2 regions of the Paenibacillus glucanolyticus genome follow, and region 2 is predicted to be linked to the other one. Evidence: riboswitches for the same ligand, from Rfam matches in the RefSeq annotation. Region 2 holds a riboswitch; the other holds the start of a gene.

Region 1 (4,850 bases), 1.6 Mb from region 2:
ACGAGCTGAACGAACATCTGGAGCAGGCGCAGATGCAATCCATTATTTTGACATGCTTGCTGTCGATAGCGGTGGCCTCCATCATAGGTATTTATGTGGCTAGAAGGATATCAGCTCCCCTAATCCAGATGAAGCAAGCAGCTGAGATGATGACGCAAGGAAAATTGGATATCAGGGTGGATACCCGAGGAGATGATGAAATCGCGGGACTCGGTTCTTCGCTGAATGAGCTGGCTGTACAGCTGCAGAAGCAGGAGCAGCTTCGGAGAAACATGACGCAGGATATTGCCCATGAGCTGCGAACGCCGTTAACTACCTTGAAGAGTCATACCCGTGCGCTGGAGGACGGCATATGGGAGCCGACAGCCGATCGCTTTCGAACCTGCCTGGAAGAGATTGACCGATTGATTGATCTGGTTACTGAGCTTGAAGATCTGCATGATATGGAATCACCCGAGTTTCAGTTATCCCGATCGGAACAGGATCTGGCCAAGATTATAGAGAGAGCTGTGACCGTGGTAAGGGCCGCGTACAATGAAAAACAAGTGGATCTGCGATACGTGCATCAACCCGGCGATTCGCCGATAATCGCTAAAGTAGATACGGACCGGATGCTTCAAATCTTAATCAACGTGCTCAGTAACGCACTGCACCACACACCGGCAAACGGGAGGGTCCAGGCTGATCTCGTGGACGAAGGGAATACGGTTCAGATTCGTATTAAGGATTCAGGCCAAGGCATTCCAGCTTCCGATCTGCCGTATATATTCGAAAGGCTTTATCGGGGAGATAAATCAAGGAACCGGTTAATCGGTGGAAGCGGAATGGGACTTGCCATCGTCAAGCAGCTTGTTGCAGCTCACGGCGGAGATGTATGGGCTGAAAGCGGGAAAGAGCCAGCAGGTGGAAGCTGCTTCTATATTCGGATACCCAAGGAAATTCCCGTCGATTCGAGCAGATGACAACAGGAAGTACAGGGACAGGAGTCATCTATATAAAAAAACAGCAAGCGCTCTGCTTTAAGCAAGAGCGCTTGCCTGTTTTCTTACTTCAACCCTTTAAGATTGATTAACGGACAATACCTCTCGATATTGGGCAGCTGCTGCAACCATGTTGCGCAGGGCAGCTACGGTTTCATCGCGGCCGCGCGTCTTCAATCCGCAGTCGGGGTTGATCCAGAACAGTTCGGGATCCAGTACGGACAACGCACGCTTAATCATCTGGGTCATCTCATCGACTTCCGGAACGCGCGGGCTGTGAATATCGTAAACGCCAAGGCCGATGCCATGATCATAGGTATGCTCCTCGAAGCTCCCGATCAGCTCGCCGTGACTCCGTGAAGTCTCGATGGATATCACGTCGGCATCCAGGGCGCGAATGGAATCGATAATGTCATGGAATTCGCAATAGCACATATGGGTATGAATTTGGGTTGTATCCTTCACGGATGAGGTGGACAGACGGAATGCCTTCACCGACCAATCCAGATATGACTGCCAATCTTCACGCTTAAGCGGCAATCCTTCACGAAGCGCCGGCTCGTCAACCTGGATCATCTCGATGCCTGCTTGCTCCAGTGCGTTAACCTCAAGTCGGAGAGCCAGGGCGATCTGATAAGCGACCAATTCTCTTGATATGTCGTCGCGAACGAAGGACCAGTTCAGGATCGTGATCGGTCCGGTTAACATCCCCTTGACGGGTTTCGAGGTCAGGCTCTGTGCATATACGGTTTCCTTCACGGTCATCGGGTTTACGAACTCAACATCTCCATAGATGACGGGAGGTTTGACGCAGCGCGATCCGTAGGACTGAACCCAGCCGTTAGCTGTAAAGGCAAACCCATCCAATTTTTCTCCGAAAAATTCCACCATATCAGTCCGTTCAAACTCCCCGTGAACGAGAACATCCAGGCCGATGTCTTCTTGAATCTCAATCCAGGCGCGAGTTTGCTCGGCGAGGAAGGTTTCATACTGCTCGGCAGACCATTCGCCGCTTCTCCAGTTCTTCCGGGCCTGCCGAACTTCGGTCGACTGCGGGAAACTTCCGATGGTAGTGGTAGGGAGGAGCGGGAGATTCCATTTCTTCTGCTGGGCTTTGCGCCGCTCTTCAAACGACAGCGCTCGAGTCGGATTCAATCCGACAACCTTGGACGTTTCTTTCTGTACTTGTTCGTTATTCCGCAGCGATGATTGATTCATGGCGGCTACGGCCTGGTTATGCTCTTTCAGCTGTTCGGAAACGGACTCAATCCCATTATTGAGCGCGCTAGTGAGCAGCGTCAATTCGTCCAGCTTCTCATTGGCAAAAGATAACGCTTGGCGAAGTACGGGGTCCAGCTTATCCTCATGAGCTGTGGATACGGGAACATGGAGCAGGCTGCAGCTCGGCTGTATCACATATTGAGAAGGCTTCACCTTTTGGGAGAGGGTGTCCAGCAATTCCAGCTTGGCATCGAGATCTGAACGCCAGATGTTACGCCCGTTGATAAGACCAACCCCCAGTACCTTATCCTCAGGAAATCCGTGCTTGAGCAGCTGTTCGGTATTACCATCCAGGCCGTGTACGAAATCAAGCCCGATGCCTTGCACTGGCAAGGAGATGATCTCTACATAATGGCTGACCGAATCGAAGTAGGTTTGGAGCATGATCCGGATCGCCGGAGCCGCTGCATGAAGTTTTTTGTATACGGATGATACAAGCGCCAATTCATCTTTGGTTAATGAAGTAACCAGAATCGGTTCGTCGAACTGCACCCACTGAACACCTTCCTGCTCCAGCTCCTTCAGGATTACCGCATACAAATCCGTGAACTGGTCCAGCAAGGACTCGAATTGATCCGGGGTGTAGCCTTTAGACAGCTTAAGGAAGGTATAGGGACCGACAAGAACAGGTTTACCTTCGATACCTAGCGAGGATTTGGCTTCACGGTAAGCTTCTAGCGGCTTGTTGACCGTAAGATGTGGTTTGGCATCCTGAAGTTCCGGTACAATGTAGTGATAGTTCGTGTTAAACCATTTGGTCATCTCGCACGCAGCAGCACCTTGACTGCCGCGAGCCATGGCAAAGTAGACACTCAGCGGTACAGGACCACCATCGTACTTGAAACGCTGTGGCACCAAGCCAAACATCACCGACATGTCGAGCATATGGTCGTACATTGTAAAATCATGAACCGGAATAAGGTCGATGCCTTTCTCCTGTTGAATGCGTAAACGGTCCAACCGAATGTCGTCCAACTTGGATAGAAGTTCGTGTTCCTCAAGCTTGCCGCTCCAGAAGGACTCCAATGCTTTTTTCCATTCGCGATTTGCTCCGATTCTCGGATAGCCGAGATTGCTGCTTTGAACATTTGCCATCAATATCTTCGCCTCCACCAACATATTTAAATGACTGAATAAAAAAAGACGCCTTTACCCCGATCAAAATATCAAGGGTAAAGACGCCTCCGTTGTATACATACGGATGCTGCGATCTTTAACACCTCCCTATCTCCCGTAGGTAAGCAGTGTTGTCAGAATAGGCAGGTCTCCTGGCTCCAGAATCAAGGTCTGCCATGGCCTTCCCGATCAAAAGCTGATCAGTGGCATCATCCGATGGCAAACTCCTCTGTTACAGTGGCGGGACCGCGTTGGTGTTGCACCAAACTTCCCTTTTAAGCTGAAATTGAAGAGGCTTCAACATCAGCACCTATTCCCATTAATTAAATTTGATTGCTGAGTATCAAGGTACAATAAATTCCATAATTATGCAACCTATTTAAATGGAGGTTGTCTTACGCAAAAAAACCGGATCAGAAGATCCGGTTTTTCCATCCCATTAACTTGGCAGCGGCCTCAACATAATAGTAATCGCCATAGATCAGGGAGACGTTGATATTTTGGTCACCAGGCCGATGGCCTGTTGCCTCTTTCAGTATGCCTTCATAATTCGGATCATCCCATTCAGCGTAACGAGTCGTCAAGGAGTCGATGATGCGCAAGGCACTTCTGCGGTACACCGCGCTTTCGGTTTGCGGTACCTGATCTGCGAGCTCAAGCAAACCCGAAGCAGCGCAGGATGCCGCTGACGTATCTCGGGGTTCTGCCGCAATGAAGAGAGATTCAGCTGATTGATGGGTTGCTGCTGTTGCGGGTGTTTCCAGCTTCTCGGGTTCCGCACGAAAATCCCAGAGCGGTATGGAATCCTCCTCAAGGGACGCGACAAAGAAATGCGCCACGCGTTTCGCGGCGTCCAGATATCGGATATCACCGGTATACCGGGACGTGTTGGCCATGCCATGCAAGGCCCAGGCAGCACCCCGGCTCCAGGCGGATTCGGGTCCCAGTCCTTGTCCTCCGAGCGCTTCCATGAATTCCCCGGTGAACGGATCAAACCGACAAATGTGCCGAACGGAGCCGTCCGGTCTTATAAAATGCTCCACTACCGTATTGGCCTGCTCTCTGGCAATATGCGCATATCTCGGATCACCTGTCTCCTCGGAGGCCCAGAACAGGAGGGAGAGGTTCATGGTGGAGTCAATGATGGACCAGCCTTCATTCCCGTGATTCCAGGAGGTAGGTTTCACCTGATTCCAGGCACGTATAAACCGTCCCGCAGGATTGTATCTTCCAGCCAGCAGGGTAGCGGCTAACATCCCTCTGCGCCTGGCATCCTGATCCCCGGTCAGCTTATATTTGATTACGGCCGTCGGCAGAAACTGAAAGCCTACATCATGATGAAAGTTGCTCTCTGCAATAATGGCCTGCTCAAGTCTCATGTCCCATTCCCAAGCCCATTCCTTATATCGCGGCTGCTTGGTCATATCATACATAATCCACAGCATCCCCGGCCAAAAACCGGAGGTCCACCAA
Region 2 (4,850 bases):
GCGATTCATCCTTGGCTTGCCTGGGGAGCGGAGATCGTGCTCATAGCCACTACGATTGCTGTAAAAGGGCTGCGTGATGCCGGACTGGAAGTATACAGCCATCTTTGTTCCGGGAATCTCGCCAAAGCGAGATACTCCCTTAGCATGGTGGTCGGCAGAGACACCGACCATCTGGATGAGCCGGAGGTTGTACGCGGAACGGTGGAGACGGTGGCGGAAAATATCGTGGATGCGGTGATCGCCCCGCTGTTGTTTGCCCTGATCGGCGGAGCGCCGCTTGCAATGGCCTACCGTGCGGTGAATACACTCGATTCCATGGTCGGTTATAAAAACGAGAAATACGAGTCCCTAGGCTGGGCTTCCGCCCGTTTGGACGATATCGCCAATTGGATACCAGCGCGCCTGACCGCAGGCCTGTTAACCGTGGTGGCTGCGATGTTCTCATTGCAGTGGAAGCAAGCGATTGCGATGGTCAAAAGAGATGCGCGGAAGCATCCAAGCCCGAACAGCGGCTTCCCGGAATCCGCGGTTGCCGGTGCCTTGGGCATTCGCCTGGGAGGTGAGAATTCCTATCAAGGTGTGATCTCGTTCCGGGCTTACATGGGCGATCCCGAATGTGCGCTTCATGCAGAGCATATTCGGGTGACAACCCGGCTTCTGCTGGGCGTATCCATTCTGTTCACGGTACTCGGCACAGCGGTGCTGGGGCTGATTACAGCAGCCGGAGGTGCGTTATGGCTGTAAGACTGAACCTGCATCTTGTTCGTCATGGCCGTACGCAGTGGAATGAGGAACGCCGTTACCTGGGTCACGAGGATCAGGGGGCTCTGATGGAAGGGCTGGAACAGCTGCTTCCGCTGCGGCAGGAGTTTCGCTCCAGGCATTTTGCCAAGGTCTATTGCAGTGATCTCCTTCGTTGTAGACAAACACTGAACTGCATCCTGTCGGATTTACATATGCCCGGCATTACAAATGAGGTCGAGCTTGGCAGCGTTATTCCCGGTGTCTGTTATGACAGGAAGCTGCGGGAGCTTGATTTTGGCGATTGGGAAGGAAAAACCTACGAGGATTTGAAGGAAAATGCGGCTTATCGGCGCTGGATCGACAACCCGGGAACGGTTACGCCGCCGAGCGGGGAGAGTTGGCCATCTTTTTGTTCCCGAATTGAGGTTTTTCTGGCCGAAATGTATCAGGATATGAAGGGGTTATTGTCGATGCAGGAAGGCCCCGCTATTCTCTTGGAGTCAGAGTCAGAGTCAGAGTCAGAGTCAGAGTCAGAGTCAGAGTCAGAGTCAGAGTCAGAGTCAGAGTCAGAGTCAGAAGCAGCGGGCCACGATACCGAGACTCAGCCGGGGGTGCTCGATATGGACGTGCTTGTAGTCACCCACGGGGGCGTCATCCGGCAGATTGCAGCGGCAACCCTCCCGGATACAGAATTCTGGGCTACGTCGGTATCGCCGGGCGAGGTGCTCCAGCTGCAGTTGGCCTGGGACGGAGCACGCTGGCGAGGCGTACGGGTAAACGAATAAATGAAATCGTACGATTTTGGCGCGGAATGAACGATAACGGGAAAAACCAATATCGTTAAACCCTTGAAACGAGCGAAACTTCCAGTTGTAAGGCGATGGTTTATCGCCTATAATCTTGTGCAGAGAAACCATGCTTGGCCTATCATAAATAAATTCATATTGTTTGCGAGGGTCCCGGACAGAAGAGGTTATTCATGTCTTCTGCCGGGTTAATAGGGAAGCCGGTGCAAGTCCGGCACGGTCCCGCCACTGTGAAGCAGGGACTTCTCCACATGCCACTGAGCGTCAGCGCTTGGGAAGGCGGGGAAGTCGTTACAGCCTGTAAGTCAGGAGACCTGCCCTTAGCGAATGAATGACGGTCCTTCGAGGAGAGGATTACGTTTTGCAGTCCCGTGCGGACGGCAGTTTAAGGCGCTATCTGTGAACGGTTATCCAGGTGTCCTTATGTTAAAACGTAATCCCTGAGTCCTTATTTACGAGGAATCAGGGATTTTTGCTTCTTTGGAGTATGACGATTGACGTTTTTCTTCCTGCTCAGGGGATCGGTCGAAGGAATTTAGACGTACAGCGCCAGGTTCTCAATTATGTTTAGGGGGATTTGAAGAGATGAAAGCAATAAACAAAACATGGTCCGTATTTCTGGTAGCCATACTGATGGCTCTGGCCTTGATCGGCTGTGGCGGGGAAGAAGCGGCACCGAAAGAAACCACGCCGCAAGCTGCACAGGAGCAAGGACAGACCAACGAAGCGCCAGCCGACTCCAGTGAGGAGCTTAAGACCACGTATCCATTAACAGTTAAGGATTCAACCGGGGTTGAAATGACGTTTGATAAAGCGCCGGCTAAGATTGCATCCTTGACTCCGTCCGAGACGGAAAAGCTGTTTGCTCTGGGTCTGGATGAGGAAATCGTAGGCGTATCGGATAATGACGATTATCCGGAAGCTGCGAAATCCAAGCCCAAATTGGGCGGATTCCAAGTGAATGAAGAGGCTATTATTGCAGCTGATGCCGATGTGGTGTTTGCCGCTTCGATGAATGCACAGAATGCCGAGAAACTGCGTGAGCTTGGCGTAACCCTGTTTGTCAATGATCCGAAAACCATCGATGCCGTGATGGAGAACATTGAGCTGATCGGACAAATTACCGATCGTCAAGCTGATGCCAAAGCGGTCGTAGATCAGATGAAGCAGGAACTGGCATCCGTTACGGAAGCTGTGAAGTCCGTGAAGGATGAAGACAAGAAGAAGGTGTACGTCGAGTTCTCCCCGGGATGGACTGTAGGCAAAGGCGAATTTATGGATGAGATCATCACTGCAGCCGGCGGTGTTAATGCAGCTGGCGATACGGAAGGCTGGTTCGAAATCAGCGAAGAAAAGATTATCGCTGCGAACCCGGATGTCATTCTGTACACGGACGATGTGGTTGATGAAGCGACCAAAAAAACACTGGATCAACTCATTAAAGAGCGCGGAGGCTGGGATCAGATCGAAGCGATCAAGAACGATCAGGTCATTGCCGTAGATGCCAACCTGCTGAGCCGTCCGGGTCCCCGCGTTACGCAAGGACTGATTGAAGTGGCGAAGGCTGTTTACCCGGAACTGATGAATCCATGAGTAAAAAACTTGCAGGATTCGGTGCGGCCGGCGTTATCCTATTGCTGTTAACCTTGGTTGTCAGTCTCGGAATCGGATCCGTTCACCTACCTGTGAGAGAGATTGGGGCGATGCTGCTGCACCGGCTGCCGGGGATCGGCGATTCCATCCTCCCGAGCTGGGAAGCTTCATCCGAACAAATTCTGATGAAGGTGAGGTTACCGCGGATTTTGCTGGGGATGCTTGTTGGAGCTTCCCTGGCGGTAGCCGGGGCTGCCTTTCAGGGCGTATTGCGTAATCCGCTGGCGGATCCGTTCACGCTCGGTGTATCCTCGGGTGCTGCGCTTGGCGCAGCATCCCTGATTTTTTTCGGGATGGAATACTCCTTTGCCAGAGGTTACACCCTGCCGCTTGTAGCATTTCTGACCGGAGCAGGCACATTGTGGGTTGTGCTGCTGTTGGCAAGGGATCAAGGAAAGCTGCCGATTCACGGACTGATCCTGTCCGGGGTGGTCATGCAGTCGTTTCTGGGCGCTGTGGTTTCGTTTCTGACGGTGATGTCCAAAGATACGGTAAACCAAATCCTGTACTGGACGATGGGGAGCCTGAGCATGCGCGGATGGTCGTATACGGCCATCCTTTTCCCGTATTTTATCGTGGGATTCGCGTATTTATGGAGCCGGTCGCGAGCGCTTAATATTTTGTCGCTTGGGGAACGGCAGGCCGCTCATATGGGATTGAATGTGGATCGCCTGAAGACAAGCGTACTGATCGTAGCTACCCTGCTTGCCGCCGCTGCCGTATCGGTCTCCGGCGTCATTGGCTTCGTGGGGCTTGTGGTTCCGCATATGATACGCCTTATCACAGGCTCCGATTACCGTACCATTGTCCCTTTGTCGGCTCTGGGCGGTGCGATTTTTATGGTCTGGTGTGATACGGCTGCACGTTCCGTGCTGGCTCCAACGGAAATACCGCTCGGGGTGGTCACTGCATTCATAGGCGCTCCTTTCTTTGCGTACCTGCTGTACCGGAACAAAAAACGGCGTAGGGAGGGGTTAGCATGATTAGAGCCCAGGGTCTTGGCAAGGCATATGGCCAGGTGCCGATACTTGCAGGTGTAGATCTGCACATAACGGAAGGTGAATGGTGGGGAATCATCGGTCCGAATGGAAGCGGCAAATCCACCCTGATGCAGCTGTTATCCGGTGTGGAGAGTCCTACGGCAGGGAGCGTCTCGCTCCGGGGCAGGGAGCTTTCGAGTTATAACAGAAAAGCGCTGGCACGAATCGTAGCCGTCCTTCAGCAGGAAGGTCTCGATCCGACGGATTTTACCGTGCGGGAAGTGCTGGAAATGGGACGCTTCCCGTTTCTGAATTGGCTTGGTCGAGAGGATAAAGATGCGACCCCGCTCATTGATGCCATTATTCGGAAGCTGGATCTTGGCGGTTTCGAGGAACGTCGGCTTACCGAGTTAAGCGGGGGTCAGCGTCAACGAGTTGCCCTTGGCAAGGTGATGGTCCAGGAGCCGTCCTTGCTGATGCTGGATGAACCGACAACCTATCTGGATATTCGCTATCAGCTTCAATTCATGGATATGGTGGCAGAATGGCGGAACTCATCCGGCATTACGGTGATCAGCGTACTGCATGATCTGAACCTGGCGGCTCAATTTTGCGATAAGCTGCTGGTTCTGGATCAGGGAAAGGTCGCAGGGGTCGGGAAGCCGGA

What was found. Region 2 has a riboswitch for cobalamin ahead of WDY75_RS06915 (ABC transporter substrate-binding protein). Riboswitches for the same ligand answer to the same signal wherever they lie in the genome.
Region 1: it holds a riboswitch for cobalamin, as region 2 does, so the genes downstream of both, metE (5-methyltetrahydropteroyltriglutamate--homocysteine S-methyltransferase) here and WDY75_RS06915 (ABC transporter substrate-binding protein) in region 2, are expected to answer to the same signal.

Annotation. Positions count from the first base shown of each region.
Region 1 is NZ_CP147845.1:3,000,007-3,004,856, forward strand. Features, by position in the region: gene WDY75_RS14275 (sensor histidine kinase) at 1-962, shown strand, start outside; gene metE (5-methyltetrahydropteroyltriglutamate--homocysteine S-methyltransferase) at 1,059-3,356, opposite strand; cobalamin riboswitch at 3,502-3,706, opposite strand; gene WDY75_RS14285 (glycoside hydrolase family 88 protein) at 3,791-4,850, opposite strand, start outside.
Region 2 is NZ_CP147845.1:1,417,794-1,422,643, forward strand. Features, by position in the region: gene cbiB (adenosylcobinamide-phosphate synthase CbiB) at 1-744, shown strand, start outside; gene WDY75_RS06910 (histidine phosphatase family protein) at 735-1,529, shown strand; cobalamin riboswitch at 1,682-1,887, shown strand; gene WDY75_RS06915 (ABC transporter substrate-binding protein) at 2,136-3,143, shown strand; gene WDY75_RS06920 (iron ABC transporter permease) at 3,140-4,186, shown strand; gene WDY75_RS06925 (ABC transporter ATP-binding protein) at 4,183-4,850, shown strand, end outside.